4 regions of the Aminobacter sp. Y103A genome follow, and region 3 is predicted to be linked to each of the others. Evidence: riboswitches for the same ligand, from Rfam matches in the RefSeq annotation. Region 3 holds a riboswitch; each other region holds the start of a gene.
What was found. A riboswitch is a leader RNA that binds a small molecule or an ion and turns the genes downstream of it on or off. The one in region 3 is predicted to bind cobalamin.
Positions count from the first base shown of each region.

Region 1: linked by a shared signal. The riboswitch ahead of Amn_RS02825 (aromatic ring-hydroxylating oxygenase subunit alpha) and the one ahead of bluB (5,6-dimethylbenzimidazole synthase) in region 3 are both predicted to bind cobalamin.
Region 2: linked by a shared signal. The riboswitch ahead of Amn_RS17855 (DUF1636 family protein) and the one ahead of bluB (5,6-dimethylbenzimidazole synthase) in region 3 are both predicted to bind cobalamin.
Region 4: linked by a shared signal. The riboswitch ahead of Amn_RS22690 (ABC transporter substrate-binding protein) and the one ahead of bluB (5,6-dimethylbenzimidazole synthase) in region 3 are both predicted to bind cobalamin.

Region 1 covers NZ_AP017986.1:591,031-598,486, forward strand. The annotation lists gene cobF (precorrin-6A synthase (deacetylating)) at 1-99, shown strand, start outside; gene metH (methionine synthase) at 286-4,023, shown strand; cobalamin riboswitch at 4,111-4,317, shown strand; gene Amn_RS02825 (aromatic ring-hydroxylating oxygenase subunit alpha) at 4,436-5,683, shown strand; gene Amn_RS02830 (FAD-binding oxidoreductase) at 5,706-6,803, shown strand; gene Amn_RS02835 (iron ABC transporter ATP-binding protein) at 6,853-7,456, opposite strand, start outside.
Region 2 covers NZ_AP017986.1:3,624,697-3,632,152, reverse strand. The annotation lists gene cobW (cobalamin biosynthesis protein CobW) at 1-1,035, opposite strand, end outside; gene Amn_RS17855 (DUF1636 family protein) at 1,032-1,466, opposite strand; cobalamin riboswitch at 1,504-1,706, opposite strand; gene Amn_RS17850 (winged helix-turn-helix domain-containing protein) at 1,702-2,928, opposite strand; gene Amn_RS17845 (NADH-quinone oxidoreductase subunit A) at 3,272-3,637, shown strand; gene Amn_RS17840 (NuoB/complex I 20 kDa subunit family protein) at 3,628-4,209, shown strand; gene Amn_RS17835 (NADH-quinone oxidoreductase subunit C) at 4,216-4,821, shown strand; gene Amn_RS17830 (NADH-quinone oxidoreductase subunit D) at 4,831-6,021, shown strand; gene Amn_RS17825 (NADH-quinone oxidoreductase subunit E) at 6,022-7,146, shown strand; gene nuoF (NADH-quinone oxidoreductase subunit NuoF) at 7,158-7,456, shown strand, end outside.
Region 3 covers NZ_AP017986.1:4,455,780-4,463,235, reverse strand. The annotation lists gene Amn_RS21900 (SGNH/GDSL hydrolase family protein) at 1-540, opposite strand, end outside; gene Amn_RS21895 (lytic murein transglycosylase) at 556-1,773, opposite strand; gene galU (UTP--glucose-1-phosphate uridylyltransferase GalU) at 2,021-2,908, shown strand; cobalamin riboswitch at 2,972-3,154, shown strand; gene bluB (5,6-dimethylbenzimidazole synthase) at 3,202-3,936, shown strand; gene Amn_RS21880 (outer membrane beta-barrel protein) at 3,933-5,618, opposite strand; gene Amn_RS21875 (KpsF/GutQ family sugar-phosphate isomerase) at 5,769-6,767, shown strand; gene Amn_RS21870 (MFS transporter) at 6,801-7,456, opposite strand, start outside.
Region 4 covers NZ_AP017986.1:4,638,109-4,645,564, forward strand. The annotation lists gene Amn_RS22685 (FecCD family ABC transporter permease) at 1-551, opposite strand, end outside; gene Amn_RS22690 (ABC transporter substrate-binding protein) at 613-1,662, opposite strand; cobalamin riboswitch at 1,931-2,120, opposite strand; gene Amn_RS22695 (nucleotidyltransferase family protein) at 2,241-3,722, opposite strand; gene Amn_RS22700 (glycosyltransferase family 2 protein) at 3,722-4,396, opposite strand; gene Amn_RS22705 (glycosyltransferase family 2 protein) at 4,393-5,154, opposite strand; gene Amn_RS22710 (serine kinase) at 5,151-6,203, opposite strand; gene Amn_RS22715 (PqqD family protein) at 6,252-6,677, opposite strand; gene Amn_RS22720 (glycosyltransferase) at 7,103-7,456, shown strand, end outside.

The sequences.
Region 1 (7,456 bases), 1.7 Mb from region 3:
TTGCGCGAGGTCGTCGGCGACATCGAGCGCATCCACAAACAGGCGCGCGAGCAAAATGGCTGGATCATGGACACCTATCTGCTGAAGCAGCCGGACTAGCCGGCAGGCTGGTCGTGTTGCGCGTGGTCGCAAATGCGACAACGACACACTCGACATATTGACATAAAGATGTCTTTATGTGACCTGACGGCTTTGTCGCCGAAAGGATGAAAAGTGTCGCAAAACGCCACCACGCTCGACGCCCTGTTTGGGTCGGTTGCCGCCAAGCCAGACGGTTCGGAGGTGATGGCAGCGCTGAAAGCGGCGGCGCGTGAGCGCATCCTGATTCTCGATGGCGCGATGGGTACCCAGATTCAGGGGCTCGGCTTCGACGAGGACCATTTCCGCGGCGACAAATTCACCGGTTGCGCCTGCCATCAGCAGGGCAACAACGACCTCTTGATCCTGTCGCAGCCCAAGGCGATCGAGGAGATCCACTACAAATACGCCATCGCCGGCGCCGACATCATCGAGACCAACACCTTTTCGTCGACCTCCATCGCCCAGGCCGACTACGGCATGGAGGACATGGTCTATGAGCTCAATCGCGACGGCGCGCGGCTGGTCCGCCGCGCCGTCGTCCGGGCGCAGCAGGAAGACGGCAAGCGCCGCTTTGTCGCCGGCGCGCTCGGGCCGACCAACCGCACCGCCTCGATCTCGCCTGACGTCAACAATCCCGGCTACCGCGCCGTCACCTTCGACGATTTGCGCATCGCTTACGGCGAACAGCTGCGTGGCCTGATCGACGGCGGCGCCGACATCATCCTGATCGAGACCATCTTCGACACGCTCAACGCCAAGGCGGCGATCTTTGCCTGCGACGAGATCTTCATCGAAAAGGGCGTGCGCCTGCCGGTGATGATTTCGGGCACCATCACCGACCTGTCCGGCCGCACATTGTCCGGCCAGACGCCGTCGGCCTTCTGGAATTCGGTCCGCCATGCCGATCCGTTCACGGTCGGCCTCAACTGCGCGCTTGGTGCGGCCGCCATGCGCCCGCATCTGGCCGAACTGTCCGATGTCGCCGAGACCTTCATCTGCGCCTATCCCAATGCCGGCCTGCCCAACGCCTTCGGCCAGTATGACGAGAGCCCCGAATTCATGGCCTCCCAGGTCGAGGAATTCGCGCGCGAGGGTTTCATCAACATTGTCGGCGGCTGCTGCGGATCGACGCCTGAGCACATCCGCGCCATCGCGCAGGCTGTCGCCAAATATCCACCGCGCCAGGTGCCGGAGCTCAAGCCGCAGATGCGCCTGTCGGGCCTCGAGCCGTTCACGCTCACCGACGAGATCCCCTTCGTCAATGTCGGCGAGCGCACCAACGTCACCGGCTCGGCCAAGTTCCGCAAGCTGATCACATCAGGCGACTATGCCGCCGCCCTCGACGTCGCCCGCGACCAGGTCGTCAATGGCGCGCAGATCATCGACATCAACATGGACGAGGGCCTGATCGACTCGAAGAAGGCGATGGTCGAGTACCTCAATCTGATCGCCGCCGAACCCGACATCGCGCGCGTGCCCGTCATGATCGACAGCTCCAAATGGGAGGTGATCGAGGCCGGGCTGAAATGCGTCCAGGGCAAGCCGATCGTCAATTCGATCTCGATGAAGGAAGGCGAGGAAGCCTTCCTGCATCATGCCCGGCTGTGCCGGGCCTATGGCGCTGCCGTCGTCGTCATGGCATTCGACGAGCAGGGTCAGGCCGACACCAAGGCGCGCAAGGTCGAGATCTGCACCCGCGCCTACAAGCTCTTGACCGAGCAAGCCGGCTTCGCGCCCGAGGACATCATCTTCGATCCCAACATCTTCGCTGTCGCCACCGGCATCGAGGAGCACGACAATTACGGTGTCGACTTCATCGAGGCGACGCGGGAAATCACCCAGACCCTGCCGCATGTCCATGTCTCGGGCGGCGTGTCGAACCTGTCGTTCTCGTTCCGCGGCAACGAGCCGGTGCGAGAGGCGATGCACGCCGTGTTCCTGTATCACTGCATCCAGGCCGGCATGGACATGGGCATCGTCAATGCCGGCCAGCTCGCCGTCTATGAATCGATCGACCCGGAGCTGCGCGAGGCCTGTGAGGACGTCGTGCTCAACCGCCTGCCCAAGGCCGGCGGCACCGCCACCGAAAGGCTGCTGGACATTGCCGAGCGCTTCAAGGGCGCGGCCGGCAAGGAAGCCAAGGAGCGCGATCTCGCCTGGCGCGACTGGCCGGTCGAGAGCCGTATCAGCCACGCGCTGGTCAATGGCATCACCGAATTCATCGACGCCGACACCGACGAGGCGCGGCTGCAGGCCGAGCGTCCGTTGCATGTCATCGAAGGCCCGCTGATGGCCGGCATGAATGTCGTCGGCGATCTGTTCGGTGCCGGCAAGATGTTCCTGCCGCAGGTTGTCAAGTCGGCCCGTGTCATGAAGCAGGCGGTGGCCGGCTTGCTGCCACATATGGAGGCGGAGAAGGCGGCCAACGCCGCCAATGGGATCGACAATGGCGAACGCCAGACTGCCGGCAAGATTCTGATGGCGACCGTCAAGGGCGACGTGCACGACATCGGCAAGAACATCGTCGGCGTCGTGCTCGCCTGCAACAACTACGAGATCATCGACCTCGGCGTCATGGTTCCGGCAACCAAGATCCTCCAGGTTGCCAAGGACGAGAAGGTCGACATCATTGGCCTGTCCGGCCTGATCACGCCCTCGCTCGACGAAATGGCGCATGTCGCCGCCGAAATGGAGCGCGAGGGGTTCGACATTCCGCTGCTGATCGGCGGCGCCACCACGAGTCGTGTCCACACCGCGGTGAAGATCCATCCGCGCTACAGCGCCGGCCAGACAGTCTACGTCACCGATGCCAGCCGCGCTGTTGGCGTGGTGTCCAACCTGCTGTCCCCTGAGGCCAAGGGCGGCTACGTTGAACAGGTGCAGGCCGAATACCAGAAGGTCGCCGACGCCCATCACCGCGCCGAAGCTGACAAGCAGCGATTGCCGTTGGCCAAGGCGCGTGCCAATGCGCACAAGGTCGACTGGTCATCTTATGCGCCGCCGAAGCCAACCTTCCTCGGCACCAGGGTGTTCGAAGCCTGGGACCTGGCCGAACTCGCCCGCTACATCGACTGGACGCCGTTCTTCCAGACCTGGGAACTCAAGGGCCGTTACCCCAAGATCCTCGAGGACGAGAAGCAGGGCGCCGCGGCGCGCCAGCTGTTCGACGACGCGCAGGCGATGCTCCGCAAGATCATCGACGAGAAGTGGTTCGCGCCCAAGGCCGTCATCGGCTTCTGGCCGGCCAATTCGGTCGGCGACGACGTCAGGCTGTTCACCGACGAGGCACGCAGCGAGGAGCTTGCCACCTTCTTCACCCTGCGCCAGCAGCTAACCAAGCGCGACGGCAAGGCCAATGTCGCACTGGCCGACTTCATCGCTCCCGCCGACAGCGGCAAGCCGGATTATCTCGGCGGCTTCGTGGTCACTGCAGGCATCGAGGAAGTGGCGATCGCCGAGCGCTTCGAACGCGCCAATGACGACTACTCCTCGATCATGGTCAAGGCGCTGGCCGACCGTTTCGCAGAGGCCTTCGCTGAACGCATGCACGAGAAGGTGCGCAAGGAGTTCTGGGGCTACGCACCTGATGAAAACCTCGCGCCCGACGACCTGATCGGCGAGCCCTATCGCGGCATCCGTCCGGCGCCGGGCTATCCCGCCCAGCCCGACCACACCGAAAAGGTGACCTTGTTCCGCCTGCTCGATGCCGAGAAAACCGCCGGCGTCAGCCTCACCGAAAGCATGGCGATGTGGCCGGGCTCGTCGGTCTCCGGCATCTATCTCGCCCACCCCGAGAGTTATTATTTCGGCGTCGCCAAGGTCGAGCGCGACCAGGTCGAGGATTATGCGCGGCGCAAGGGCATGACCATCGCCGAGGTCGAGCGCTGGCTCGGGCCGATCCTCAACTATGTGCCGGCATCGTTCGCCGAAGCGGCCGAATAGCAACACGATGACATCACATGGGCTCTGTCGCCTTTGCGCTGAGCCCATGTCGTTTTCATGCTCGTGCCCGGCCACCAATCCGTGGTCTGATCCGGTCATGTTCAAGGTGCTGCTTCGAGTGTGAGACGAAGCGGAGAATTGGGAAGCCGGTGAGAAGCCGGCGCTGCCCCCGCAACGGTGGCGGAGTTATTGTTTCGACGGGAGACCACTGGGCCAGCCGGCCTGGGAAGGTGTCGAGACAGTCCGGAAGGACAGCTCCGAAGCCCGGAAACCAGCCTTGAACCTGACGGAACTCGACTGATCGCGGTGGGCGGTCAAGAGGCGGATCGTTGCTGCACGGACCTCTGCGTCCGCCGGCTGGCGTTCTTCCCAAATCAAGCCACCCGTTCAGTCCTTGGTGCGAGGACAGGACATGGATGCGAAGAACGAAATGCTGAAGCTGCTGCGCGGACGCCGCGACGGGTTCAGCCTGGCACAGCCCTTTTACACCGACCCGGATTTCTACCGGCTCGACCTCGAGCTGATCTGGTACCGCGACTGGCTGTTTGTCGGCCATGACTGCGAACTGGCCAAGCCTGGCAGCTTCTTCACCGTCCAGGTCGGCGACTATCCCGTCGTGCTCGTCCGCGACCAGAAGAGTGAGCTGCGCGCCTTCCACAATTCCTGCCGCCACCGCGGCAGCCGAGTCTGCACCACGGACAAAGGTATGGCGGCCAAGCTCGTCTGCCCCTATCACCAGTGGACCTACGAACTCGACGGCCGCCTGCTGTTCGCGCGCCAGATGGCGGAAGGCTTCGACAAGAGCCAGTTCGGCCTGAAGCCGGTCGCCTGCGAATCCGTCGGCGGCTACATCTTCATCTGCCTCGCCGACGAGCCCGCCGACTTCGCGCCGATGCGGGCCATGGTCGAGCCGTACCTGCTGCCGCACCGGCTGCGCGAAGCCAAGGTCGCCTTCGAAAGCACAATCGTCGAGGAGGGAAACTGGAAGCTGGTCTGGGAAAACAACCGCGAGTGTTACCACTGCGCCGGCAATCACCCTGAGCTGTGCAAGACCTTTCCCGAGGCGCCGAACGTTACCGGCGTCAATGGCGCCGAAAGCGATCCCGAAATGCTGGCGCACTGGGCAAAGTGCGAGGCGGTGGGGTTGCCGAGCAAGTTCCGCATCGATGCCGGCGGCCAGTACAGGGCGACACGCGCGCCACTGCTGCGTGACGCGGTGAGCTACACCATGTCGGGCAAGCGCGCAGTGCGGAAAAACCTCTCCGACAGCGTCTCGGCCGACAGGATCGGCACGCTGCTGCTCTATCATTATCCGACAACCTGGAACCATGTGCTCGGCGACCATGCCGTCACCTTCCGCGTGCTGCCGATCAGCGCCACGGAAACGGCCGTCACCACCAAATGGCTGGTTCACAAGGATGCCGTCGAAGGCGTCGACTACGACCTGGCCGAACTGACCCATGTCTGGACCGAGACCAACGACCAGGACCGCCGCATCGTCGAGGAAAATGCCTTCGGCATCAAATCGCCGGCCTACGAGCCCGGGCCTTATTCGGAGGAACACGAGGGCGGCGTCATGCAGTTCATCGAATGGTACGTCGGCTTCATCGAACCGCGGCTGGCCGACGGCGGCAAGCCGGTCCTGCGCAACGTCGCCTGACCGGGAGAAGGGCATGAACGCGATGACCGAGCTTGGCCTTTACCGCAACCTCGACGAAATGGCGCCCTGGAACGACCGGCTCCAGGTGCTGGAGGTCATCGGCGTCACTGACGAGGCGCCCGACGTTAGGACCTTCACCTTCCGCTCCGACAACCAGACCTGGTTCCGCTACAAGCCGGGCCAGTTCGTGACGCTCGAACTGCCGGCCGAACCGGCACCCGTCATGCGCACCTACACGCTGTCGTCCAGCCCGTCGCGGCCGTTCTCCATCGCCGTCACCGTCAAGGCGCAGGCGGGCAGCGTCGGCACACGCTGGATGTTCGACCATCTGAAGCCGGGCGTCCGCATCAAGGCCTATGGCCCTTCAGGCGACTTCTCGCTGCACCAGCATCCGGCCGCCAAATATCTGTTCGTCTCGGCCGGATCCGGCATCACGCCGATGATGTCGATGCTGCGCTGGCTAAACGACTGCGCGCCGTGGACGGACGTTGCCTTCGTCAACTGCGCGCGCCGTCCGGAAGAAATCATCTTCCGGAAGGAGCTCGAACTGCTGGGCACACACATGCCCGGACTGTCGCTCGGTTTCATGATCGAGGAGCGGTCGAGCCGCGAAGGCTGGTTCGGCCATATGGGCCGCATCGATGCGGTGCGACTGCCGTTGCTGTCGCCCGACTTCCGCGAGCGTGAGGTGTTCTGCTGCGGCCCAGATCCCTTCATGCGCGCCGTGCGCGGCATGCTCGAGTCTTCCGGCTTCGACATGTCCCGCTACCATCAGGAAAGCTTTGCCGCACCTGCCGTCGAGGAGGTCCCCGCGCCGTTCTCGACGCCGGGCGGGGACAGCGAGACTGTGCCGGATGCCGTCCTGCCGGTTCGTTTCGCGTTGTCTGATGTCGACGCCGACTGCCTCTCCGGCCAGACCGTGCTGCAGACGGCGCGTGCTTCGGGCGTGCGTATTCCGGCGGCCTGCGAGTTCGGCCTATGCGGCACCTGCAAGGTCAGGAAGCTCTCCGGCGAGGTCGAGATGAGCCACAATGGCGGCATCCTCGACCATGAGATCGACGATGGCTTCATCCTTGCCTGCTGCTCGAAGCCGCTGTCGGCGATCGAGGTCGAGGCGTAGCGCAAGTCAGGAAAACCGTGCAGCGGTTTCCGTCCGGAGTTGGGAAAAGTCAGCGGTGGTGCAGCACCAGCGGCGCGCCGCCGACGTCGATGACGTCCATGCCGTAGCCGAAGACGCGGGCCAGCATGTCGGGCTGAAGTACCTCGGCCGGCGATCCGTCGGCGACGACGCACCCCGATTTCATTGCAACGATCCGGTCGGCATAGACGGCGGCGTGATTGATGTCGTGCAGCACGACGATGACGGTGCGTTTGTCGTTGTCGGCGGCCGCGCGCAGGTCACGCATCAACTGGCGGGCAAACAGCATGTCGAGATTGTTCAGCGGTTCGTCCAGCAGCATGTAGTCGGTGCCCTGGCAGAAGGCCATGGCGACCATGGCGCGCTGGCGCTGGCCGCCCGACAGATTGTCGAGGAAGCGGTCGGCGAGATCCATCAGGCCGAACTGCTGCAATGCCGTCTCGATCAGCTTCGTGTCGTTTGCGTCGATTCGCCCGCGCTGGTGCGGAAAGCGGCCGAAGCCGACGAGTTCACGCACCTTGAGTCGGCTTGCCACCGCCGGGTCCTGGCGCAATATGGCGAGCGTCCTGGCCAGCTGGCGGCTTGGCGTCGTGTCGACCGGCAGGCCGTCGACCGAGATCGATCCGCTCTGCAGC
Region 2 (7,456 bases), 830 kb from region 3:
GCCGACCAGGATACGCTCGATGGCCGGACGGTCGAGACCCTTGAGGCCGATCACGACCAGGCGCGAGCGGCGGTCGTCCTCTGCGGTCCAGGCACGGTCATAATAGTGGTTGACGCGCGGTCCGACGGCCTGGATGAGCAGCCGCATCGGCTTGCCGCCGACGTCGACGAAGCCCTTTACACGCAACACGTTCTCTTCTTCGGCGGCGGTGGCGACGCGTTTCGCCAGTTCGTCCGGGTTGGCGATCGACGGGATCTCGATGACGAAGGTATCGAAGTCGTCATGCTCGTGGTCGAACGCCCCGTCGTGATGGGTCTTGCGGTTTTCGATGTCGTCCTCGACGGCGAGGCCGAGGCCGAGCAGCACCGACGGATCGACCTTGCCATGCGCCGACGGCACGATCTTGACGGCGCGTGCCAGGTGCTCGCGCACGATGGCGGTGGCGCGGGCGTGGCCGGCTTCGTCGAGCAGGTCGCTCTTGGACAGGATGATGAGATCGGCGCAGGCGACCTGATCCTCGAACACTTCCTCGACCGGGTCGTCGTGGTCGAGCGAATCGTCCGCACTGCGCTGGGCGGCGAGCGCTTCCATGTCGGAGGCAACTTTACCTGCGGCCAGCGCAGGGCCGTCGACCACGGCGATGACGCCGTCGACTGTCACGCGGCTCTTGACCGTTGGCCACTGGAAGGCCTGGACCAGCGGCTTGGGCAGCGCCAGGCCCGAGGTCTCGATCAGGATGTGGTCAACCCTCGGTGTAAGCGACAGGATTTGGTCGAGGGCAGGGACAAAGTCGTCGGCGACGGTGCAACAGATGCAGCCATTGGCCAGTTCGACGATGTTTTCCTCCGGGCAGGCATCGACGCCGCAGCCCTTGAGAATCTCGCCGTCGATGCCGACATCGCCGAACTCGTTGACGATGATGGCGAGGCGCTTGCCCTTGGAGTTCTCGAGGATGTTGCGCAGCAGCGTGGTCTTGCCGGCGCCGAGAAAGCCGGTGACGACGGTGCAGGGAACGCGTTCGAGGGAGGCGGTCATGTATCTTCCTTGATGAGAGCAAGTGGTGGGATGCGCGCGACGAGGCCGCGCTTGAGGCTATCGGGACGGCCGCGCCAGGGGATCAGGCCGTCGGTCGAGGTGGCGAAGAGTCTTGCGCCGGCGACGAGATCGTCGCCCGACATGGTGTTGAGATCGCCGAAGACGTAGCTCCACGCGCCGTCGCGGATCAGGGCGGCGCTAAGGCGGCGCTTGCAGTTGCCCAGGCACTCGACGCTGCGCACGGCGATCTCGCCATTGGCGGCGAGGCGGGCGTGCTCGGCAAGCTGGGCGCCGGCGCGTGGATGGGCGTCGGACCCGGTTTCGTCGCGGCAGGATGAGCAGACGAGGATGGTCACGTCGCATGGGCGCGCGTCGGCTGCATCGCAGGATGCGTCGGCTGATGCGACCGGAAGGTTGTCGTCGAAATCCAAATCCAGGCTCCTTGCCCGGGGCACCCGCCAGGCGATCGGATCAATGTCTGCGACGGCAGGTCTCCTGGCTTGCGGATCGTCGCCTTCGCTCGCCTTCCCGGGAAAATCCCAGTGGTCTTCGAGCTTGGCTCTTCGCTCACAGTTGCGGGGACAGCCGCGGATTTGACGCCACCGGCGCGCACCGCATTCCCTCTTAGCCTTCGCCGTTGCGGGCGAAGGACCGTCTGTGGGCGATTTAGGCTTTCGCGAGGGGTGGAGTCAACGAGGCGGAGCGACCCGCAATGTCGCTCAGGCCGGGTCCGAGATCGCCTGCGGGCGTCACCTCGATGCTTTCGAGGCCGAGCCAGTCGCGCATCTGCTGGAGTTCTTCGTAAAGTTCGGCTGCGGTTTCCGGTGGCGCACAGGGCTCTGCATAGGCGGCGTGGACGCGCAGGATACCCGCCGGTCGGTCGGCCTTCAGGTCGATGCGGGCGACGATGCGCTCGCCCAGAAGGAAGGGCAGGACGTAGTAGCCGTACTGGCGCTTCTCAGCCGGGGTGTAGATTTCGATGCGGTAGCGGAAGTCGAACAATTGCTCGGCACGGGTGCGCTCGAAGACGAGCGGATCGAAGGGCGCAAGCAGGGCGCGTGCCTGGATCTTGCGCGGAATGCGCGCATCGGCGTGGAGATAGGCCTGCCGGTCCCAGCCTTCGACGCGGACGGGAATCAGTTCGCCGGTCTCGACCAGCTCTTCGAGCCGGCCTTTCATGTCGGCTGGCGACAGGCGGAAATAGTCGCGCAGGCATATGCCGGTGGCGATGCCATGGGCGCGGGCGGAGATTCGCAAGAGATCGCGATGCGCATCCTCGGTCTGGGGAACTGGACGGTCGTATATGCCGGCCGGGAGCACGCGCTCAGGCAGATCGTAGAGGCGTTCGAAGCCACGCCGCGAATGGGTGGTGATGCGGCCGGCCCAGAACAGCCATTCGAAGGCATGCTTTTCCTGGCTCCAGCCCCACCAGCCGCCGGAACCCTTGGCGCCCTCGATGTCGGAAGCGGCGATCGGACCGCGGTCGACCACCTGGCGAAAGATCTCTTCTATATAGGGCCTGTTGGCACGGCCGAACTTGGCAAGCCCGCCATACATCCCGTCCTCGGCCCGCGCCATGCGCCAGCGCAACAACGGAAAGGTCTCCAGCGGCAGCAGCGACGCTTCATGCGCCCAGTATTCGAACAGCATGCGCTTCTTCGGAGCCATGGCGTCGTCGAGCAGGGCCATGGGGTAGGAGCCTAGTCGCGAATAGAGCGGCATGTAGTGGGCGCGCACGACGGCGCTGACCGAGTCGATCTGCAGCAGGCCGGTGCGGTCGAGCACGCGCTGCAGGTGACGCCGCGTGATCGCGCCGGTGGGGCGCGGGTCGGCAAATCCCTGGGCCGCCAATGCGATGCGGCGGGCCGTGGCGAGTGAGAGTTTTTCCTTCATTGCGGCAAGCTATCGCAGTCTCTTGAGGAGTGACGCAAGGGCACGAGAATCGACCTTTGCTGCAAATGCTAGCAGAACTTGGGTTCCGGTCTTGTCAGGAGCGTAAACTTGAGTAAAAAACGAAGGAAATCAAAGGGGAGCCACACGCGCAGGATTTTGGGCCAGCAGTGTGCTTTGCCACGTTTTGGCCAAGGTTGGACTTGCTTCGACCGACCGGCTGCGCTAACCGTCGCCGCATTGCAGCACGACCGTTTCGTCCGGCTCGGCGAGAATCTGTCGCGCTTCCGGAAACGGACCCCGTGCTGTAAATCTGGGTGGATAGGCCACCAACGGAATTCGCAGCATGAACGCTCTCCTGAGTTCGTACCTGCCCATCGTCATTTTTATCGGTGTGGCGCTTATTGTCGGCATTGCGCTTATCGTGGCGCCTTTCCTTGTGGCCTACCGCAGTCCGGATCCGGAAAAGCTTTCAGCCTATGAGTGCGGCTTCAACTCGTTTGACGACGCCCGCATGAAGTTCGACATCCGCTTCTATCTGGTCTCCATCCTGTTCATCATCTTCGATCTCGAAGTGGCGTTCCTGTTCCCGTGGGCGGTGTCCTTCGGCGAGATCGGCATGCTCGGCTTCTGGTCGATGATGATCTTCCTTGCCGTGCTGACCATCGGCTTTGTCTATGAGTGGAAAAAGGGAGCGCTGGAATGGGATTGAACGACGCCTCCGGCACCCTGATCGCGCCGAAGCCGAAAGGCATCATCGATCCGAACACCGGCAAGCCCATCGGTTCAGACGACGCATTCTTCGGCGAGCTGAACAACGAATTGTCCGACAAGGGTTTCCTCGTCACCTCGTCCGAAGCGCTGATTACCTGGGCGCGTACCGGTTCGCTGATGTGGATGACCTTTGGTCTGGCCTGCTGCGCCGTCGAGATGATGCACATCTCGATGCCGCGTTATGACGCCGAGCGCTTCGGCATCGCGCCGCGCGCCTCACCGCGCCAGTCGGACGTGATGATCGTCGCCGGCACGCTGACCAACAAGATGGCGCCGGCGCTGCGCAAGGTCTACGACCAGATGCCGGAACCGCGCTACGTCATCTCGATGGGCTCGTGCGCCAATGGCGGCGGCTACTATCACTATTCCTATTCGGTGGTGCGCGGCTGCGATCGCGTCGTGCCCGTCGACATCTATGTGCCCGGCTGTCCTCCGACCGCCGAAGCACTTCTCTACGGCATCCTTCTTCTCCAGAAGAAGATCCGCCGCACCGGCACGATCGAGCGGTGATCCCAGATGAGTGAAGCCCTGAACGACCTTGCCGCGTACATTGCGGAAAAGCTCGATGCGGACATCGAAGAAAGCGTCGTCGCCTATGGCGAGCTGACGCTGACGGTGAAGGCCGCCGACATCGTCGACGTGATGACCTTCCTGCGCAGCGATGTGCAGTGCCAGTTCGTCTCCTTCATCGATGCTGCCGGTGTCGACTACCCGCAGCGTCGCAAGCGTTTCGATGTCGTCTATCATCTGATGTCGCCGCGCCAGAACCTGCGCATCCGCGTCAAGGTCGCCACCGACGAGGACACGCCGGTTCCGTCGATCACCTCGGTCTATCCGGGTGCCGACTGGTTCGAGCGCGAAGCCTATGACATGTACGGCATCCTGTTTTCGGGCCATCCCGACCTGCGCCGACTTTTGACCGACTACGGTTTCGAAGGTCACCCGCTGCGCAAGGACTTTCCGCTCACCGGCTTCGTCGAGGTTCGCTACGACGACGAGCAGAAGCGTGTCGTCTACGAGCCGGTCGAGCTCAAGCAGGAATTCCGCAATTTCGACTTTTTGTCTCCCTGGGAAGGCACCGAATACGTGCTGCCGGGTGACGAAAAAGCCAAGACGAATTGAGGCGCCGAAATGGCTGAAACCTCCGTCCGCAACTTCAACATCAATTTCGGCCCGCAGCATCCGGCGGCACACGGCGTGCTGCGGCTGGTGCTCGAGCTCGACGGCGAAGTCGTCGACCGCGTCGATCCGCATATCGGCCTTTTGCATCGCGGCACCGAAAAGCTGATTGAGCAGAAGACCTATCTGCAGGCCGTGCCCTATTTCGATCGCCTCGACTATGTCGCGCCGATGAACCAGGAGCATGCCTTTGCGCTCGCGGTCGAGCGCCTGCTCGGCCTCGAAGTGCCGAAGCGTGGCCAGATCATCCGCGTGCTCTATTCCGAGATCGGCCGCATCCTGTCGCACCTGCTCAACGTCACCACGCAGGCGATGGACGTCGGCGCGCTGACCCCACCGCTGTGGGGCTTCGAAGAGCGCGAAAAGCTGATGGTGTTTTATGAGCGCGCCTGCGGCGCGCGCATGCACGCGGCCTATTTCCGTCCGGGTGGTGTCCACCAGGACCTGCCGCAGAAGCTGGTCGAAGACATCGGCAAGTGGATCGATCCGTTCCTGCAGACCGTGCAGAATCTCGACGACCTTCTGACGCCGAACCGCATCTTCAAGCAGCGCAACGTCGACATCGGCGTGGTGTCGCTCGACGACGCATGGGCCTGGGGTTTCTCGGGCGTCATGGTGCGCGGTTCGGGCGCTGCCTGGGACCTGCGCAAGAGCCAGCCCTACGAATGCTATTCGGAGATGGAATTCGACATTCCGATCGGCAAGAACGGCGACTGCTACGACCGCTACCTGATCCGCATGGAAGAGATGCGCCAGTCGGCGAAGATCATGCGCCAGTGCGTCGATCTGCTGCTCGGCAAGGAAGCGACCGGTCCCGTGTCAAACGTGGACGGCAAGGTGGTTCCGCCGAAGCGCCAGGCGATGAAGCGTTCGATGGAATCGCTGATCCATCACTTCAAGCTCTACACCGAAGGCTATCGTGTGCCGGCTGGCGAGGTTTATGCAGCCGTCGAGGCGCCTAAGGGCGAATTCGGCGTCTTCCTGGTCTCCGACGGCACCAACAAGCCTTACCGCTGCAAGCTGCGCGCACCGGGCTTCGCCCATCTCCAGGCAATGGATTTCCTGTGCCGCGGCCACATGCTGGCGGATATCTCGGCCGTTCTCGGCTCCCTCGACATCGTGTTTGGTGAGGTCGACCGCTAAATGTCAGTCCGCCGTCTCGCAGAAGCCAGCGTCCAGCCAGCGTCATTCGCCTTCAACAAGGCGTTCACGGCGCAAGCCAAGACCTGGATCAAGAAGTATCCCAAGGGCCGCGAACAGTCGGCCGTCATCCCGCTGCTGATGCTGGCGCAGGAGCAGGACGGCTGGGTGACCAAGGCTGCCATCGAGCATGTCGCCGACATGCTTGCCATGCCTTATATCCGTGCGCTCGAAGTCGCGACCTTCTACACGCAGTTCCAGCTCAAGCCGGTCGGCACGCGCGCCCACATCCAGGTCTGCGGCACCACGCCCTGCATGCTGCGCGGCTCGGAAGAGCTGATGGACGTCTGCCGCTCGAAGATCCATCACGACCAGTTCCACACCAACGAGGCGGGAACGCTGTCGTGGGAGGAAGTCGAGTGCCTTGGCGCCTGCGTCAACGCACCGATGGTCATGATCTTCAAGGACACCTACGAGGACCTGACGCCGGAACGCCTGGGCGAGATCATCGACCAGTTCGAGGCTGGCAAGGGCGCGCAGGTCAAGACCGGACCGCAGACCGGCCGCGTGTTTTCCGCGCCGCTGACAGGCTTGACCTCGCTGGCCGACGAGAAGGGCGTGCTCAAGACGACCCGCGACAAGGCTGCCAAGGCCGCGGCAAAGGCCGCCAAGGCCGCCGCCGTCGGAACGGCCGTTCCGCCGTCGAACGCCGCCAAGCCGAAGACCGACGCGATCGAGACCAGCCCGGCCGTCAAGTCGCCGTCGAAGGTCAAGGCAGCACCCGCAGCCGAGAAGGCAGCAAGTGTTGCAGCGCCCAAGGCAGCAGCTGCGGCCAAGCCGTCGCTCGAAGACAAGAACCGTCCGGCCGGCATCGCCAAGCCGGCTGCCGTCGACGACCTCACGCTGATCTCGGGTGTCGGCCCGAAGATCGAGGGCACGTTGCACGAGCTCGGTATCTTCACCTTCGGCCAGGTCGCTTCCTGGAAGAAGGCCGAGCGCGATTGGGTCGACGGTTACCTGAATTTCAAGGGCCGCATCGAGCGTGACGACTGGGTCAAGCAGGCCAAGGCGCTCGCCAAGGGCGGTGTGGCCGAATACGTCCGCGTCTTCGGCAAGAAGCCGGTCTGAGGAGCAAGAGCATGCTTGAAGACAAGGATCGCATCTTCACCAACATCTACGGCCGCTTCGACCAGTCGCTGGCCGGCGCGATGTCGCGTGGCGCCTGGGATGGCACCGCCGGCATCATCGAGAAGGGCCGTGAGTGGATCATCAACGAGATGAAGGCGTCGGGCCTGCGTGGCCGCGGCGGCGCCGGCTTCCCGACGGGTCTCAAGTGGTCGTTCATGCCCAAGAGCAACCCGGATGGCCGTCCGTCCTACCTCGTCGTCAACGCCGACGAATCCGAGCCGGGCACCTGCAAGGACCGCGACATCCTGCG
Region 3 (7,456 bases):
CTGCTGGCGGTCGTTAGAGCCCATCATGATGATGACGGCGGCAGGCTTTTCCTGCTCGATCAGCGCCTTGGCTTTCTCGGGCCAGTTGTAATAGTCCTCGCGGACGAGGCCCGACGAGCCGTTGGTCTTGTCGATGACCCTGATCTTGGCATTCTCGGCAAAGACCGTGCCCAGCCCCTCGGCAATGCCGCCGCCGAGGAAGTCGCCGATGACCAGCACGACACGCGCGTCAGCCAGCTTTTCGACCACCGGAACGGCCGGATCGGCAGCTCTGCCGACATTGCCGGCGGTTGCCTTTGGCTTGCGTGGCGTCTTGCGGATCTTCTTGCGCGGCTGTGGCTCGTCAATGATGAAGGGATCGACGCGCGGTTCGCGGCGCGGCATGAACAGGTCGCGCAGGGACCATTTGCGCAGAATGCCTTCCTGCGCCACGGCCGGCGTCGGCATTGTCGACGAAATGGCGGTCAAGGCGACCGCCACCGCGACCAGTGGCGTCGTCAGGCGCAACAGCGAAAACCGCGGACGACGCGTGAATGCCAATACAGCCTCCGGTTGCTAGTTACGCCGCAGGAACTTCAGCACTTCCATGCTCGGATGACCGTCCGGCGTCAAGCCCAGCTGTGCCTGAAATGCCTTGATGGCCGAGCGCGAACCTTCGCCGATCTTGCCGTCGCTCTTGCCGTCGTAATAGCCATGCGCCGACAGGCGCTTCTGCAACTCCTGCTTTTCCTCGAAGCTGAGCTTGGTGAACGGCCGCTTCCAGTCCTGCACCAGGCCACCATAGCCGGCGATCTCGTCGGCAAGAAGGCCGACGGCGAGCGCGTATTTGTCGGCGTTGTTGTAGCGCTTGATGACCGAGAAATTCTTGGTCATCAGGAAGGCCGGTCCGCCGCGGCCGTCCGGCACCTTGAGGGTGGCAACGTCGGAGCCGCGCTTGAAGGCCTTGCCGTTGGCGCGTTCGATGCCGAGCGATGCCCATTTGTCGAGCGTCAGCGATCCCGTCGGGAACTTCTGACCCTCGGGCAGCACCACTTCGTAACCCCAGGTCTTACCGGCCTGCCAGCCGTTCTTCTTCAGAAGGTTGGCTGCGGTGGCGAGCGCGTCGGGCACGGAGTTCCAGATGTCGCGCTTGCCATTGCCGTCGGCATCGACCGCGTAGGCCTGGTAGCTGGTCGGGATGAACTGGGTGTGGCCCATCGCGCCGGCCCAGGAGCCGACGAGGTGACTTTCGTCGATGTCGCCGCGCTGCAGGATTTTCAGCGCCGCGATCAGCTGGGTGCGGGCGAACTTCGCCCGGCGCTGGTCGCCATAGGCGAGCGTCGCCAGCGAGCGCACGACATTGCGCATCACCTTGTCGTTCTTGAGAATCTCGCCGTAGTTCGATTCCATCGACCAGATGGCGAGCAGGATGTAGCGGTCGACGCCATACTTGGCCTCGATGCGGTCGAGCCAAGGTTTCCACTTGCGCGCCATCTCGCGACCGACAGCAATTGACTGGTCATGGACGCGATTGTCGAAATAGTCCCAGACGGGCGCGGTGAATTCGGGCTGAAAGCGGGCCTTTTCAAGTACTTCGGGGTCGGCCGAGGTCACGCCACGAAAGGCGCGGTCATAGGTCGAACCGGAAATCCCGTTGTCTGCGGCGACGGAGCGGAAGCTCGCCACCCAGCGCTGGAAACCGGCTTCGGCGGCCGCCGGGCCGGCCGGAAGCATCAATGCCAGCGAAAGGGCAGCGGCGCTCAGGAGGCCTTTGGCGGTCTTGCGAAGGGGCATTCTTTCCTCCTTGGAGAGATCAGAAACACGATTCATCGCCGATGCCGGTTATCAATCAGTTTACCATAGACCCGTTGGGGAACGAAAAGCGGGTTGAGGGATTGTCCACCTAGCTGTTCGGACAATCAAGATCGCGTGATCAATGGTCTTGCCCGCTGTCGCTGAATATGTGAACGCATTCAGTATTCATCAATTCGGGCGTGGCAAAGTTGGCGTCCGATACATCCCTCTATCGGACGACCACGCAATGAAAAGAGTTCGCAAGGCAGTTTTTCCGGTCGCGGGCCTTGGCACGCGTTTTCTGCCTGCCACCAAGTCTATCCCCAAGGAAATGCTGACTGTGGTCGATCGCCCTGTGATCCAGTACGTGGTCGACGAGGCGCGCGAAGCGGGCATCGAACATTTCATCTTTGTCACCGGCCGCAACAAGGCGGTCATCGAAGACCATTTCGACGTCCAGTTCGAACTTTATGATACGCTGGCCCAGCGCGGCAAGACCGAGCAACTGGAGCGCCTGCAGCGGTTGCAGCCGGCCCCGGGCCAGACCTCGTTCACGCGACAGCAGGTACCGCTCGGCCTTGGCCACGCAGTGTGGTGTGCGCGCGAGCTGGTCGGCGACGAGCCCTTCGCGCTGCTGTTGCCCGACATGATCATGCAGTCGGAAAAGAGCTGCATGCGCGAGATGGTCGAGCTCTATGCCGAAACCGGCAACAACATCATCGCCGTCCAGGAATGCGACCCGGCCGAGGCGCACAAATACGGCATCGTCGGCAAGGGCAAGTCGGTTCACACCGGCTTCGAGATCGAGGGCATGGTGGAAAAGCCCAAGCAGGGCACGGCACCCTCGAACCTGTTCATCAATGGCCGCTACATTCTGCAGCCGGAGATTTTCAAGATCCTGGCAAGCCAGGAGCGTGGCGCTGGCGACGAGATCCAGCTGACCGACGCCATGCTCAAGCTCGAGAAGATGCAGTCCTTCTACGGCTATCATTATCGCGGCCGCACCTTCGACTGCGGCTCGCCGGAAGGTTTCGTCGAAGCCAACGTTGCCTTTGCCTTGTCGCGCTCCGATCTCAGCAGGAGCATGGCCGGCGTCATCGAAGGGCTGCTCGGCGAGATCAAGCTGGGCAAATAAGCCACATGTCGCCTGTGCGTCAGGATTGGACGCACGGTGCGATGGCTTTCGGCCGCTGCTGCCGCTAGAAATACCCTGCCAGGTGCCCGCAGCGATGCGGGAGAATCGGGAACACGGTGCAAATCCGTGGCGTGCCCAACGCTGTAAGAGGGACCGTATCGGCAGAGGCCACTGTTCATCCAACGGGAAGGCGCCGCAGACGGGTTGAACTCGAGCCAGAAGACCGGCCCGGCAGACATCGACCTCCGCATGGTCAGGCGGAGGGAACCGACATGCTCGCCAGGGGATATGCGATGCTTGCTGACCAGTTGAAGGCCGCTTCAGGCTGTTTCGATATCGCCGCACAGGATGCCGTTTACCGCGCCATCTTCACGCGCCGCGACGTTCGCAGCCATTTTCTGCCTGATCCGATCGACGACGATGTGCTGGCGCGGCTGCTGCTGGCTGCCCATCACGCGCCGTCGGTCGGCTTCATGCAGCCGTGGAACTTCATCGTCATCAGAGATCGCGAACGACGCGAGCGGGTCCGCGACCTGTTCTTTGCGGCGCGGCAGCAGGAACTGCCTGAGATCGCCGAGGAGCGGCGGGAGCTGTACCGCAAGCTCAAGCTCGAAGGCATCTGCGAAAGCCCGCTCAACCTGGTCATCACCTGCGACCGCAGCCGTTCGGCAAACTCTCCGCTCGGGCGATGGCACAATCCCGAGATGGACCTCTTCAGCACCGTCTGCGCAGTTCAGAATTTCTGGCTCGCCGCGCGTGCCGAGGGCATAGGCGTCGGCTGGGTCAGCATCCTCGATCGCGAGGCGCTGAAGCAGTTGCTAGGCATTCCCGATCACGTCGTGCCGGTGGCCTATCTCTGCGTCGGCCACGTCAGCGAATTCGCCGACAAGCCCGATCTCGAGCGCCATGGCTGGGGATGCCGTCTGCCGCTTGCCGAGCTGATCATGAGCGAGGTCTATGCGGGGCAGGGGGAGACGGCCTTGAGGGCCGCAGCCGCCGCGATCGGCGGTTTGCCCCAAGCAGGTTAGCGCTGGATTTTCAACCCGACGAAGACGCTGTTGGTCTTGGCGTCGCGGAACGGCAAGGTGCTGTCGAAGGTCTCATGGCGCAGCTTGCCGGTCAGGCCGGCGTAGCGGTTGAGCCACCAGGTCAGGCCCGCTTCGGCGCTGAGCCTCAGCTCGTGGTCGTTCGAGCTGGCATAGTCGCGGTAGCCGACGCCGCCGGCGAGGAATGCAGTCAGGTTGGAACGGATCTGCCGTTCGACGCTGAGGCGGCCGTTGTAGAGCACCGAACCGCTGTCGCCGGCAGTGGTCGAACCTTCGACCAGGGTTTCGCCGGTCAGGCCGACGATCGTGCCGCGCATCGGCGACCATCTGAGATCAGCGGCAATCGTCGCGGCGGAAACCGTCTTCAGCCGGTCGTCGTCGAAATCCTCCGAAATCCAGCCGGCCGAAATCTCGCCGCCGAATTTTTCGCCCATGTCGATCTCGACGCCGGCGCGGGCGCCGGTACGCTTGGACGAGCGCTCGAAACCGGCGGTGTCGAAGCGCAGGTCATAGACCCGGCGGCCGAATTCGACCTCGCCAAAGGGCGTCAACGCCGGTGAGACCTCGTAGCCGACGCGGACCTTGCCGGTATAGAGCCTGGAGTCGCGGTCCTTCTGTGAGAGCGTGGTGCCGTCGGTCAGTTCGGCGTCGCTGTAGCTTTCGTCGACAGCTTCGCCGGTCACTCCGAAGCGGAACTTGCCGACGGCCTTTTCGACACCCAGCGCGCCGTTCAGCGTGTGCAGGGTCGGCCGCTCGGCGGTGCCGGAGATGACCACGGGCGACGACGTCGATTCCGGGCGCATGCTGTAGCCGAGCCGCGCCAATGCGCGCATGTCGTCGGCGAGATCGAGCTGCAGCCGCCCGTCGATGCCGCCGCTGAGATCCTTGACCTCCTGGCCGGAGATGGATTTTCGGTAGTTGCCATAGGCGTCGATGGTCGCCGAATGGCTCTCCCAATCGGACGCGGCGTTCAGCCTGAGAGTCGTCTCGGACAGAACGGCCGACTTTCCGTTAAAGCTGGAATCCGCATTCGACGTCGCGGTGACGCCCTGTTCAAGGCTCGGCTTCAGAACGAAGGTGCCGAAACGGATGCCAGTCGGCTCGAACGGGTTCGCATCCGGCTGAGGCCTGCGGCCTTCGATGGCGCGCTGGCGCTCGGCTTCGGGTCCGTTCTCGATCTCCGTTTCGGAATCGACGGTGCCCTGGCGCACGGTGCCGGTGGTCAGCTCTTCGTCGGCTGCCGGCACTGCTGGCCGCTCGGCAGCCGTCGGCGCGGCGGTGCCGGCCAGCCGCTCGCGTGCCTCGCGGGCGCGCTGGCGCGCGGTCGTGGGCGGACGGGCGGATGGCAAGGAGCCGGCCGATGTGCCGTCGGCGTTGGGCGGTTCGCTGAACAAATCGGTGGCCTCAGCGTCAGCCTGGGTTGGAATCGCGCCGGGGCTGACCGGCTGGTAGGCCGGTGCCTGGTCCTGCGCCTGCTCGGCCGCAGGGCGCCTTTTGTAAAGCCGCAGGGTGTTGTTGATGTCGTCTTCGCTGACCGGTCCGCGCAAGGCGGTTTCCTGGGCATGCAGCGGTGCGGCGCACAGCAACGTCGCCACGCTTGCCGTCGCCAGCAAGATGCGGAGTGCCGTGGTCTGTGTCCGTTGCTCCGGCCTGATCTGCGCCATCTTTCCCACTGCTTCGCCGACGCAAGGGCGTCGCACTTACCAACTGGTAAATCGCCATGGTTAACGGAGCGTTTCCCGCACGCCCTGAGAGGCCTCGTTTTGGGCGGATAATCATGGACAGCCGCACGCCGACGCGCTAACGCATGCGCCATGCACGCTGGATCGCTGAAAAAAGAGCCGGACGGGCAGGCGTCGATCGCCTCCGCGCTCCGCACCGTCACCATCGAGCAGGCCGGCATCGCCGCGCTTGTCGCAGCGCTTGAAGGCCCGCTCGCCGAGCCATTCGCCAGGGCTGTCTCGATCCTGGGCCAGCTCAGCGGCCGGGCGATCATCACCGGCGTCGGCAAAAGTGGGCATATCGGCTCCAAGCTGGCGGCGACCTTGGCCTCCACCGGGACTCCGGCCTATTTCGTCCATCCTTCGGAAGCCATTCACGGCGATCTCGGCATGATCACCAGGGAAGACGCGATCGTCGCACTCTCCTGGTCGGGTGAAACAGCAGAGCTCAAGGGTATCGTTGCCTATTCGAGGCGCTTTTCGATCCCGCTGATTGCGCTGACGGCCGGCGATACGTCCGCCTTGGCGCGTCAGGCCGACGTCGTCCTGTCATTGCCCCGGGCGCCGGAAGCCTGTCCGCACGGTCTTGCGCCGACGACGTCGACGCTGCTGCAACTCGTCGTCGGCGACGCGCTGGCCGTAGCTTTGCTCGAGGCGCGCGGCTTCACTGCCGATCATTTCCGCACCTTCCATCCCGGCGGCCAGCTCGGCGCGAGCCTGATGCCGGTCGGCGACCTGATGCACAAGGGCGAGGAAATGCCGATCGTCGCCGTCGGCACCAAGATGCCGGAGGCAGTAAAGACACTGTCCAAGAAGCGTTTCGGTTGCGTCGTTGTCGTCGACGAGCAGGGCCGGCTGGCCGGCATCGTCACCGACGGTGACCTGGCGCGCAATCTCGATCGAAATCTCGCCGAGACCAATGTCGAGGACATCATGACCCGACAGCCCAAGACGGTACCGCCGCAGATGCTGGCGGGCACTGCGACGGCAATGCTCAACGAGCACAACATCAGCGCCATCCCGGTGGTCGAAGGCGACAAGCCTGTCGGCATCATCCACTTCCACGATCTGCTCCGGGTTGGCGCCGCCTGACCGGCGCCCTGCTGCCAACTGCCTGACGGCCCCCTACTCAGCTTCGTCCGGACCGAGGGCGAGCGCGCCGATGACCGCGCAGGCGGCAAGCATGGCCGCGCATGCCGATAGAACAGCTGTCGGGCCGAACAGATCCAGCGCGGCACCGACAACGAGAGCGGCAAGCGGGGCCGTGACGAGGATCATTCCGATCGATGCGCCGATGACATGGGCGCGCAGGTTCTTCGGCGCACTGGTCTGCAACAGGGTGGTGAAAACAGGCGAGAGCGGGCCGGCGGCGATGCCGAGAACTGCACCTGATGCAATCAGCGTGGGCACCGCGCGGTCGATCACGAGCATGATGACGCCGGCGGCCAGGCCGACGAAGGCGGCAACGAAGACACTGCGCAAGGCGGGCCGACCGCCGATTACGGCCATTGCAAGGTTGACCGCTATCGCACCGGCCGCGGCGGCGGTGAGATAGAGTCCCAATGTCGAAGCCGACTGCCCTTCGGCGCGCAGAATTGCCGGCAGGGCAACATTTTCGAGTGCGACGAAGGTGCCGGTGCCAAGGCTTGCCAGCAGCAGGGCCGTCCGCAGGCGGACCGATCCGAAGATGATGCGCATCGCGCCAGCCAGTTCAGTGGACGCGGTTGAGGACATCTGCCGCAGGCGGAACTGGGGCAGGCTGAGCGCGGTCATCAATGCGG
Region 4 (7,456 bases), 180 kb from region 3:
CCGGTCAACACCATCGTCTGTGCCCCCATGCCGCGCAGCCAGGCCATGGAGAACACCAGCACGGCGCAGCCGAGCGCGAACAGAAATGCCGTCAGCGGCACGAAATAGAGCCCGGCGGCGCTGAAGCCTATGCCGAACATGATGGCGATCGAGGCACCGAAGGCCGCCGCCGAGGACACGCCGATCGTGTAGGGGCTAACCAGCGGATTGCGGGTGATCGCCTGCATCAAAACACCGGCGAATGCCAGTGACCCACCGGCTACCATGGCCATGACGACGCGCGGCAGGCGCAGATGAACGAGCACCCGCGCCTGCTGCGGATCGACCTCGGCGACGAAATGACCGAACGAGACCTTTTGCAGGATGACCATGAGCAGCGTCACCAGCCCCGTCTCGGCGATGCCGACGATGGCAACGCCGCCGGCGACGAGCAGCAGCACAAGCAGCGACCACAAGATGACAGCCGCCTTGCGATAGCCGGCTCGGTGGTAGAGGCTGGAAATGCCGTCGGATTGGCCACGCGCCAAACCGGCACTGCTTGCGATGTCCATGGTCTAGGCTCCGGATTGAGAGGGTACGCCGCCGCCTGACGGGCGGCGGCGTGCTGGTCGATCAGTTGGAGGCTGTGCCCTGGTAGGTCATGCCGCCCTGGAACGGCAGCCCCTGGTAGATCTCGATCCATTCCTTCATCGCAGCCTCGGGATCGACGTCGGTGAAGAGGTCGGGATAGAGCCACTTGGCGACCTGCAGCGCGCCGGTGACCTTGGACGAGCCGCCGGCGAGGTAGTAGTTGATCAGGCGGACATCGCCCGCCTGCCCTGCCGGCGTGCCTGATATTTCCTCGCGCGCGACGATCGCCCTCCAGCTCTCGGCGAATTTTGCCTCCGGGATGGTCTGGTAGGAGCCGGGCTGCAGCTTGATCACCAGGTCGGGCTTGCGCGCGATGATCTCCTCGGGATCGACGGTGAAGCTGTTTTCGTTGCCGCGCGACGACGGCTCCTTCTTGATGTCGATGTCGCCGAAGACATTGGTGCCGCCGCCGGCCTCGATCATGTCGTGCCAGCCTGAGCCGGGCGTGACGGTCACGAGATCACGGACCTCTTCAAGATAAACCTTCTTACGCTCGACGCCCTTCAGACGCTCGGCCAGCAGGTCCATGTACTTGGTGTAGTAGGCGTTCAGCGCATCGGCCTTTTCCTTCTCGTCGAACAGCTTGCCGAACAATGTGACGTTTTCGACATGCTGCAGCGTGTCCCAGGCGGTGACGACCAGCACCGGAATGTCGAAGGCTTCGAGCTGCTTGGCTGCCTCCTCATAGACGCCGTTGCGAGGGATGATGACCAAGTCCGGCTTGAGCGCAACGATCGCCTCGTAATTGGGCTGCGTCTGGCCTTGGCCGACAATGTCGGCTTCCTTGAACTGCGGCCAGTAGGTCGGATCCCGCATCGTGCTGGCATCGACGCCAACGACCTTGTCGATGGCGCCAATGGCGCGGGCGAACTCGACCGCGTAGCGGTTGAAGATCACCGCCCGCTTGATCGGCAGTTCCAGCTCGACCGTTCGGCCGGCATCGTCCGTGAAGCTATCCGCGGCCGCCGGCGCAAGGCCAATGGCGGATGCCGCGGCGAGCCCGAGCCAAAGGATCCAATGTCTGATGTTCATGATCTCTCCTTGCTTGAAAGGGGTGCGCAACGCCTGGCGTTGCCATGCCCGGAAGGCGTCCGGGACAATAGGTAGAGGCGCGATGCCACGGCAGCAGGCGACGAATGCGTCTGCCCAAACTTTCGATATTCTGGGGAAACCGTTCTTCCCGACATCGCCGCGCCAACCTCTGACTGCCCTGGCGGGGATGCGGAAATGCAGACCTGGCGAAAGCCGCAAACGGGCTTCCGGACGGGAACCGGCATTCCTGTGGCACACCCCGACCACGGAATCTCACTCTGTCAGGCAGGTCTCCTGGCTCGCGGGTCCTAGCCTTGTCGCCCGTCTTCCCGGCACGAATGCCAGTGACACAGGGGCAATAGGCTCACCGCTTACAGTTGCGGGACAGCTCCGGTTTCGCACCGGATTCCCTCTTAGCTTCCACCTCGCGGCGGAAGACCATGACGGCGCCAACCTATCGACGGCCAAGGTAAAGTCAAGTTGCCATCCGGGACTATACAGGGCGGCATTTGCCTGAGCCGCGACGATGCTGAGACCAGGTTGCGCGGAACTGCAGGCAGCGCAAACTGTTCTCCGGCTTAGCGAGCCGGCGAAACGGTCACCGAGACGATCTGGAACGGCACCGCACCATAGGTGGCGACCGTCTGCTCATGCTCCCACGCGCGGAACTGTCGCGACGGCCGCGCCGACAGCACCAACGCGCCATCCGCCTGGTCTGGCCGGATGGTACCGCGAAACCGCAAGGTCAGCCGGCCGCCTGATTTACCCAGCTTGCGATAGCGCAGCCGCGCGAAATGGCATTCGCCGCCATTCAGCTCCATCTCGATGCGACGGCGCACCGGCGGCACGTCCAGCCGCACGACAATGTCGATCTCGGCAGGCGCACCGCCAACTGCCGCCGGCGGCAACGGCACCTGCTGCGCCAGTGCCGGGGTGACCTGCCCCGCACCATCGCCCGCCTGTGTGCGCCGACCATGCCAGACGACGCCGGGCAGCTCGCGCTCACGGACAGCGCGTTTCTTGCGCATGCGCAACTGCTTGGCGACACCGCGTGACAGCCAGGTCAGACCCTTGAAGTCGGTCCGCGGCTTGGCCTGCAGCAAGGCAGCGATACGGGCGGCGCCGGCGCGATCGGCCATGTCGACCACCTGCTCCAGCACATCGTCGGGAACCGGCACCGACATCTCTGCTTTCAGATAGCTCAGCGCCACCGCCGTCGGCACGGCAAGGTGCCTGCGGGCGACGACGTCGCAAAGCACGGCCCAGTCGACGCCGCCGGCGCGGATCGCCGAGGCTGTGTCGACCAGCCAGTCGCTGTGGGTATGAGCGTCGAGGCCGCCATGGCCGATCGCCAGCGTCACCCGGTCGGCGGTCGAAGGGACCAGCACGTCGAGACTGGTGAAGGAGGCCGGCGTGGCGCGCTGCCAAACCGCAGCGTCGTCCGCCTCATCTGCCTGCGACCAGTCATAAGCGACCTGGTGCAGATCGATGTCGCCATAGCTGCCCTTGAAGAAATTCATCGACCGCACCGCAGCTAACCGCGGCTTGAGATATTGGGGACTGACCCCTGTCGACACCTGCCAGTCGCCATGACGCAGCATGTCGAAGGCGGCCACCATGTGCTCGGGGTGCACAAGGATGTCGATGTCGTGCGCCACCCGGCCGCGCTGTGCCGCCGGCTCCACCGCGATGCGGCTCGCGCCCTTGAGCAGCATGATCGGCACGCCGGCCGCGACGATGGCCCTCAGTGCGGGCTCGGCCTCGCGCATGGCAAGCCGCGACTTGGTCCACAGCATCTTCTGCAGGCCAGCGAGACGCGGATAGGCGGGATGCATCGCCAGCGCCTTGCCGAACCGGTCGGCGATCGCGGCAAGCAGCCTGTGCTCGCGGAACTCGACGGCATCGATGTCGTTGGCATCGAGCCACCGCAAGGCCTGCGTCTGCGCGACCGCATGGTCCGGCAACAGCACCGCCTTGAGCAACTGGTCGAGACCGTTGGTTGGCCATGCCCAGCCATAGTCGGGGAAGCGCCGGCCGATGCGGCGTGACGTGGATGCCATCAGCCCTGTCCGGCGTTCTTGAGCTTGCGCCGCAGCATGGCCATTCTTGCGACCTCGAGATAGCCACGGTCGCGCTCGGGATCGCGGCCGTAGGACATGCTTCCCGGCAGGATCCGGCGCAGGGCCAGGACCTCATCGATCATGCCGAGCTGGTGGCCGTCTTCGCGGGCCCGGCCAAGCCAGTCGACCATTTCACCGCGGTTGCCTGGCGGGTCGATCACCGGGCCGACGGAAAGCGCCACCTCGCTACGGACCAACATCGTCGTGCGCGACCAGCCGGGCGTCACCTTGCCGGTGCCATCGTCTGGTTCGCCATGCCGAAAGGTTCGCCACTGCGTGAACACGGCAGCCAGCTGCGGCGCCTCTTCCAGCCTGCGAAACTGACGCTCGATCTTGTCGCCAAGCCACAGATCGTCGGCGTCGACAGTTGCAATGAAGGGCGCCCTGGCCAGCGCGAAGCCGCGCGTCGTGGCACTGCCCGGTCCGGAGTTGTCCTGCCTGACATATCGGACCGGAACGCCCGATTGCCGCGTCACCGCCTCGGTCTCGTCGGTCGAGCCGTCATCGACGACGATGATCTCGGCAGGCGGCACTGTCTGCGCGGCAACCGAGCGCAGCGTCTCGGCGATCGTGCGGGCCGCGTTCCAGGCGGGAATGACGACGCTGTAGCTCATGACCGCAGCGGCGCCCCATCGCCCGACGGATGCGCCACCTGGATGAAACCTCTGAGGTCGCCGAGCGTCGGGTCGGCCTTGCGGCGGCGCATCGATTTCTGCATCGCCTTGAGGAACTCCCGCCGCGACTCGACGACGTTCCGGGTCAGATTGTGTTCATGGCGGCGGTAGTAGAGCGCGATCGTGTCGGGAAAGACAAATCGCGCCCTCTGCTCGAAGATGCGAAACAGGAAGTCGGTGTCCTCTGCCTGCGCCAGCTCCTCGTCGAAATCGCCGATCCGCGCGATCAGGCTGCGCCGATAGATGCCGGCCGACAGATGCACGCCGCGAAAGATGCGGTCGTCGCATCCTGCAACCGGCTCGAGCGTCTCGTCGTCGATCTGGTCGACCATGCGCATGTAGGAATAGGTGAGTTCGAGCGCCGGATCGGTCTTGAAATAGGCAAGGTCGGCGGCAAAGCGCCCGGCGGGTGAGATGTCGTCGGAATCGATGAAGGAGACGAACTCGGTGTCGTCAGAGAGCCGGCGCAGGCCGGCATTGCGCGCCTTGGTCACGCCTGAATTGGCTTGTGAGAACAGGCGGATCGGCGCGCCGTCGGCGATGAATGACCGCACAGCCGCCACGGTACCGTCGACCGAGCCGTCGTCGATGACGATGATGTCGAGCTGCGCGGCGTCGCTCTGTCGCAAAACCGAGCGCAGCGCCGAGCCGATGTAGCTCTCGCGGTTGTAGACGGGCAGCACGATGCCCAGCTTCATGAATTGCCCCTATCCAGAAACGCGGCGATCGTCTCCGCGATCTCGTTGCCGCGCGTGCCCAGTGTCAAAGTGTAGCACGGCAACCGACGTGTCAGCTCGCCAAAGAAACGAAATCCGCTTTCGCGTTCGCCCGGCATCTGCGCGATGCCGGACGGCGCCAGCGCCATAAGCGCGTCCTTGCGCGAAAGCGGCGTGATGGTGCTTTGCGCGGCGCCCGATATCTGCGGCACAAGCAGCGCCACGATGTCGAGTTCACTGGCGACGCCACGCGGGCAAAGATCCTGGACCCTGAACTGGTACTTGCCTTGCCAGTTGAGGAGGCCTGGATCGGGCAACAGCCGAGCTAGCCCAAGTCGGTCGAAACCCGCCTGGTCCTGCTTCAGCGTCGTGAACAATGGGCGCGCCAGCGAACGGTCACCGTCGAATTCGACCAGCACGTAGTCGTCACCGACGCTGTCGAGCCCGGCAAGCAGGCCCGAGGCGACCGTGCCCGACTTGCCGGCGCCGCCGGCCCCGGCCAGCAGCACGCCCCTGCCGCCCTTGCCGAGCGTTCCGGCATGCGTGAGGCGCATGCCGCGCGCCGCATATTCCCAATGCAGGAAGCAGCGCAGCGGGGCACCGAACTCCCATGGCGGGCAGCCGTCGGCGGACCGCATGAGCTGCACGCCCAGCCGCTTTTCGACATCGTAGAACTGCCAGTAGCTGAGGTCGTGGAAGTAATGGCCGCGCAGGCCGTTGGCTTCGAGCCGCTCGGAAAACATGTTCGGATGAAACAGCGCCTCGCCCCACAACGCCGGCTGCGGAATCGAGCCAATGCCAGGGTGGGCGAGAAAAATCCGCCCCGGCGTCGCCGGTCGTCCGGCAGCTATCTCTGCAACCATGCCATGGCCAAGCGCCCTCGCCAGTTCGCCGTGATCGGAAAACACGTCGATCGCCAGGCCGGGCAGCTCGACCCGGCTTTTCCCGGGAAAGGCATCGGCATTCGCCTCGCAGGCGGCGAGGAGCTCGCGCGCATAGTCGGCAAGATCGTCAAGGGTTACACGTCGCATCGGAACCTGAAGGCAGCAAGTGGTATCGAAATGCGCCGGAAACCGGCGCTACTGCTTCACCGCCGGCCAGCCGGCAGGCTCGTCGACGTCGTGGATCGGGTCGACCATCACCAGGTCGGCGAGCTCGTCGTGCATGTCGATCTTGAGCGCCTCGCGGGCCGCCGCCAGGCGCTGCGCGAGCTCGGGCGACAATGCGGCCGATGCCATGCCGGTCGCAGGCGAAAGCAGTCCATACTCGTTCAGCCTGGCAATGAAAGCATCCAGGTCGGCGGCGGAAAGCTGTCCGCTGCCGCAGGTGCGGCCGACCAGACTTGCCGGCGGAACCTGTGCGATCAGCGCTTCCCATACACAGCTGCCGCTGTCGGAGAAGCCGAAATACCTGCCGCTGGCGAGGTCGAGAACGACCGCGTCACCATCGAACGTCTCATAGACGATGTCGTTGCCCGAGACCGCGTAAATTGTCGAATACCCCACGCCTGCCCTACCCCTAGGTTTTTTCCCGGCAAACTGCTTATCAAGCAAATGCACATATAAGCAACAGCTGCGGGCCGGGATATCTATAGGGTTGCATTGCAAAACGCAATACTCGCGTCCAGATTGTTTTTGGTGGCAATTTTCGGCACCTCTCCGTGGCCCTTCTCTGTCGGGTGGTTCCCATGCGATAGGTGAGCCTTGGATGGGCACGGCTTGTGGGCAACATGCGACTGAAGAACAAGCTGAGGCTAGCTTACCGAACCCGAATCCACGCCGGACCCGGCTTTGCACCTGATGCAGCGACAAGGGCTGGAGCAGAACTCAGGATGGCAGCGGGGCGGCTCGACGACGGCTCGTGCCCCGTATTTACCTCCTCGATGCTCAATCACGCGCCACTCGGCGTTGCGAACTATCTTGGATCTCGCTTGGCCGCCCGCCCTGCCCTGTTTCTCGTCTGGTTCACTTGGGCGATGCGCAAGGAGCGGCAGGTCCTGCGGACGCTGACCGCTGAGCGGCTCTATCGCCGCCGCTTTCCCGAGCATCGCTTCGTCTTCATGTGCAACGAACTCGAGGAAGTCGCGCTATTTCGCGAGAATGGACTGAACGCGCTGTTCTGCAGCCACAATGCCCTGGCCGACGAACAGACGTTCAAGCCCGTATCTGGTGTCGAGAACACCTACGATGCCTTCTACAACGCCATGATCAGTCCCTGGAAACGCCGTCACCTGGCCCGGTTGGTGCCAAGCGCCGCGCACGTCTTCTACGAATCGCGCCTCACC